DNA from 2 places in the Mesorhizobium sp. M4A.F.Ca.ET.020.02.1.1 genome. Region 1 is predicted to be linked to the other one. Evidence: riboswitches for the same ligand, from Rfam matches in the RefSeq annotation. Region 1 holds a riboswitch; the other holds the start of a gene.
The links. Region 1 has a riboswitch for S-adenosylmethionine ahead of EN742_RS12455 (homoserine O-acetyltransferase). Riboswitches for the same ligand answer to the same signal wherever they lie in the genome.
Positions count from the first base shown of each region.

Region 2: linked by a shared signal. The riboswitch ahead of EN742_RS13380 (O-succinylhomoserine sulfhydrylase) and the one ahead of EN742_RS12455 (homoserine O-acetyltransferase) in region 1 are both predicted to bind S-adenosylmethionine.

Region 1 covers NZ_RZOI01000150.1:1,123-3,514, forward strand. The annotation lists gene hisC (histidinol-phosphate transaminase) at 1-717, opposite strand, end outside; SAM riboswitch at 856-933, shown strand; gene EN742_RS12455 (homoserine O-acetyltransferase) at 1,051-2,220, shown strand; gene metW (methionine biosynthesis protein MetW) at 2,279-2,392, shown strand, end outside.
Region 2 covers NZ_RZOI01000168.1:2,158-4,549, forward strand. The annotation lists gene EN742_RS13370 (ABC transporter substrate-binding protein) at 1-6, opposite strand, end outside; gene EN742_RS13375 (2'-deoxycytidine 5'-triphosphate deaminase) at 104-1,198, opposite strand; SAM riboswitch at 1,281-1,358, shown strand; gene EN742_RS13380 (O-succinylhomoserine sulfhydrylase) at 1,417-2,392, shown strand, end outside.

The sequences.
Region 1 (2,392 bases):
ATACATCCAGCCGATGCGCGCGCCGCCAAGGCCGATTTTGGAGAAGGTGCGGGTCATCACCACGTTCTCCGCGCTTCCCGCCAGTTCGATGCCGGCCTCGTAGTCGTTGCGGCGCACATATTCGGCGTAGGCCCCATCCAGCACCAAGAGCACGTTCTTCGGCAGGCCGGCATGCAGCCGGCGCACTTCCTGGAACGGCACGTATGTACCGGTCGGATTGTTGGGATTGGCGAGGAAGATGATGCGGGTCCGCGGCGTCACCGCTGCCAGGATCGCGTCGATGTCGGCGCGCTCATGGGTCTCCTTCACCGTGACCGGCGTGGCGCCGGCCGACTGGATGTAGATCTTGTAGACCATGAAGGCGTGCTCGGTGATGATGGCTTCATCGCCGGACGCAAGATAGGTCTGCGCCAACAGGCCGAGAATCTCGTCGGAGCCGTTGGAGCAGATGATGTTCGCAGGGTTGAGGCCGTGCGCCTCGGCGATCGCCTCGCGCAGCCGCCTGGCGGTGCCGTCGGGATAGACGTCGAGCCTTGCGGCAACCTCCCGCGCCGCCTCGATCGCCTTTGGCGAGGGGCCGAGCGGGTTCTCGTTCGACGACAGTTTATGGACCTTGGCGACACCGGCAGGCGCTGTGCTCTTGCCGGGCACATAGGCTTCGATGTCCATGATGCCCGCGCGGGGCGTCGGACGTGCCTTGTCAGGTGTCTGGTTCATGTCCAAAAGTCCGTCGAGGATGCCTCCAACCGAAGGCCGCAGCGGAAATACAAGCCGTGGCCGCGAATGTCGAGAGGGCGGCAAGGGCGCGAAAAGCCCGACCGTTGACGCCGAGCCGCGCTGGCCCTAGAAGAGCAGCGACAGTTCCGTGGTGATTTGGCCGGTCGGCTTGCAGCCACGTTAAACAATTCGCTAAAGGGCCGTTTGCATCCTGTAACCGGCTTTGCGAAGGCATTGCCGGTTTTTTGTTGCCCGCCGCCGGCCGGACAGTCGCCTGGTCCGGAAACCGGAATCGGTTTCCGGAAACCACGGTGCCTAATGTAAGAGGATGTTATGGCCGTTCTGCGCGCCGCAAAAACCAGCAACGAGGCCGACAATCCGTCGAGCCCGGTGTTGCGCTTCGGCGCCGACAAGCCGCTCAAGCTCGATGCCGGCGCGCTGCTGTCGCCGTTTCAGATCGCCTACCAGACCTATGGCACGCTGAACGACGCCCGCTCCAACGCCATCCTGGTCTGCCACGCGCTGACTGGCGACCAGCATGTCGCCAGCACCAATCCGGTGACCGGCAAGCCGGGCTGGTGGCAGGTGTTGATCGGTCCCGGCAAGATCATCGACACCAACCGCTTCTTCGTCATCTGCTCCAACGTGCTGGGCGGCTGCCTCGGCTCGACCGGCCCGGCTTCGACCAATCCGGCCACCGGCAAGCCCTACGGCCTCGACCTGCCGGTCATCACCATCCGCGACATGGTGCGGGCGCAGCTGATGCTGGTCGACCATTTCGGCATCGAGAAGCTGTTTTGCGTGCTTGGCGGCTCGATGGGCGGCATGCAGGTGCTGGAATGGGCGGCGAGCTATCCCGAGCGCGTCTTCTCGGCGCTGCCGATCGCCACCGGGGCACGTCATTCCTCGCAGAACATCGCCTTCCACGAAGTGGGCCGGCAAGCCGTCATGGCCGATCCGGAATGGCATGGCGGCAAGTATTTCGAATACGGCAAGCGTCCGGAGAAGGGGCTGGCGGTGGCGCGCATGGCCGCCCATATCACCTACCTTTCGGAGGCGGCGCTGCACCGCAAGTTCGGCCGCAACCTGCAGGATCGCGAGGCGCTGACCTTCGGTTTCGACGCCGACTTCCAGATCGAAAGCTACCTGCGCCATCAGGGCATGACCTTCGTCGACCGCTTCGACGCCAACACCTACCTCTATTTGACCCGCGCGATGGACTATTTCGACCTCGTCGCCGATCACGGTGGTCGCCTGGCCGATGCCTTCGCCGGCACCAAGACGCGCTTCTGCCTGGTCTCCTTCACCTCCGATTGGCTGTTCCCGACCGAGGAAAGCCGTTCGATCGTGCATGCGCTGAACGCTGCCGGCGCCTCCGTCTCCTTCGTCGAGATCGAGACCGATCGCGGCCATGACGCCTTCCTGCTCGATGAGCCGGAACTGTTCGCCGCCATCAACGGCTTCATCGGCTCGGCCGCGCGGGCAAGGGGGCTGAGCGCATGACCCCGGAAAGTTGCAGACTTTCCGAGTCAGGATCATGCGCCAAAAGGGAGGCCAGCCTGTGAGCGTCAACCGCGCCCAGCGCGTCGACCTTGAAGTCGTCGCCGATCTCATCCCGCCGCAGTCACGGGTGCTCGATGTCGGCTCCGGCGATGGGCTGCTGCTCGAATTACTA
Region 2 (2,392 bases), on a different contig from region 1:
CCGCATTGTCTTCTTCCCCTTCATTTCCGTCACCTTGACGGGCTGGGCACAGCCAAGCATGCCGCGTGGGGCCGGGCAAGCGGAGTCTAACGATGACGATGGATCAGCGCGCGGCGCGGAAATGCTTGGAGAGCTTCAGGCCCTGCGCCTGGTAGTTCGAGCCGAGATCGGTGCCGTAAAGCGCCTGTGGCCGCTTCAGCATGTGTTCGTAAACCAGACGGCCGACGATCTGGCCGTGGTCGAGGATGAACGGCACCTCGTGGCTGCGCACTTCGAGCACCGCCCGGCTGCCGGTGCCGCCGGCCGCCGAATGGCCGAAGCCCGGATCGAAGAAGCCGGCATAGTGGACGCGGAATTCGCCGACCAGCGGATCGAAGGGCGTCATCTCGGCGGCGTAGAGCGGCGGCACATGCACCGCCTCGCGGCTGACCAGGATGTAGAATTCGTCTGGATCGAGCACCAATTCTCCGGCGCCGCTCTTGTAGAGCGGCTCCCAGAAATCGACGACGTCCTGCGCGGCCCGCTTGTCGACATCGACGAGGCCGGTATGGTGCTTGCCGCGATAGCCGACCAGCCCGTCCTTGTCGCCGTCGAGATCGATCGAGAGCGCGATGCCACCGCCGGAAATGTTGGGCGGCTCGGTGGCGACCAGCGTCTCGCCATGGTGGAGCTCGCGCAACTCGCTCTCCGACAGCAGTGCATTGCCGGTGCGGAAACGGATTTGCGACAGCCGGGATCCGGCACGCACGACGATCGGGAAGGTGCGCGGGCTGACCTCGAGGTAGAGCGGCCCGGCATAGCCGGCAGCGATCTTGTCGAACTCGTGACCGCGGTCGGTCATCACCCGGGTGAAGATGTCGAGCCGCCCGGTCGAGCTTTTCGGATTGGCCGAGGCAGAGACATTCGCCGGCAATGCCAGGCTCTCCAGCAGCGGCACGATGTAGACGCAGCCCGTCTCCAGCACAGCGCCGTCAGCGAGATTGATCTCGTGCAGCTTCAGCCGGTCGAGCTTGTCGGCCACCAGATGATCGGGGCCGGGCAGGAAGGAGGCGCGCACGCGGAAAGCCTTGTCGCCCAGCCTGAGGTCGAGGCTGGCCGGCTGGATCTGGTCGGCATCGAGGGCGCGCGGCGACTTCAGCGCGCCGGACTGGAACAGCGCGGAAATGTCCTGATCGGGAAGAATGCCTGTCTGCCGCAAAGCTGGCTCCGCTCCAAGGCCGCTGGTACAAACCTCTTAATGAAGCCGGCAATTGACGCAAGCGCGGTGCGGGTCTAAAGGGTCGTTATCCCGTGGTGATTTGGCCGGTCGGCTTGCAGCCACGTTAAACAAGTCGCTAAAGGACCGTCGGGCCGCAAGGCCGTATGGACCGGTTGCGACTTTTCGCGGCCGGTTTTTTTGTATCTGGAAGTAGAGCGATGACCAAGAAGCGTGACTGGAAGCCTCAGACGGCACTCGTGCATGGCGGAACGCTGCGTTCCGGCTTCGGCGAGACAGCCGAGGCGATGTACCTCACCCAAGGCTATGTCTATGAGACGGCGCAGGCGGCGGAGGCCCGCTTCAAGGGCGAGGAACCAGGCTTCATCTATTCGCGCTACGCCAACCCGACGGTCGACATGTTCGAAAAACGCATGTGCGCGCTGGAAGGTGCGGAGGACGCGCGCGCGACCTCCTCCGGCATGGCCGCGGTGACGGCGGCACTACTGTGCAGCGCCAGGGCCGGCGACCATATCGTGGCGGCGCGCGCGCTGTTCGGCTCCTGCCGCTGGGTGGTCGAGACGCTGGCGCCGAAATACGGCATCGAGGCGACGCTGGTCGACGGCACCGACATCGCCAACTGGGAAAAGGCGGTGAAGCCCAACACCAAGCTGTTCTTCCTGGAAAGCCCGACCAACCCGACGCTGGAAGTGGTCGATATCGCCGCCGTCGCGGCACTCGCCAATTCGATCGGCGCCAGACTGATCGTCGACAATGTCTTCGCCACGCCCCTGCAGCAGAAGCCCTTGCAGCTCGGTGCCCATATTGTGGTCTATTCGGCGACCAAGCACATCGACGGCCAGGGGCGCTGCCTCGGTGGCGTCATCCTGTCGGACAAGAAGTGGATCGACGAGAACCTGCACGACTATTTCCGCCATACCGGCCCCAGCCTGTCGCCGTTCAACGCCTGGACGCTGCTGAAGGGCCTGGAGACGCTGCCGCTGCGGGTGCGCCAGCAGACCGAAAGCGCCGGCAAGATCGCCGACTTCCTCGCCGAACGGCCGGAGATCGCCCGCGTCATCTATCCGGGCCGGGCCGACCACCCGCAGGCCGAGATCGTCAGGAAGCAGATGTCGGGCGGCTCGACGCTGATCTGCCTCGACGTCAAGGGCGGCAAGCAGGCGGCCTTCGCCTTCC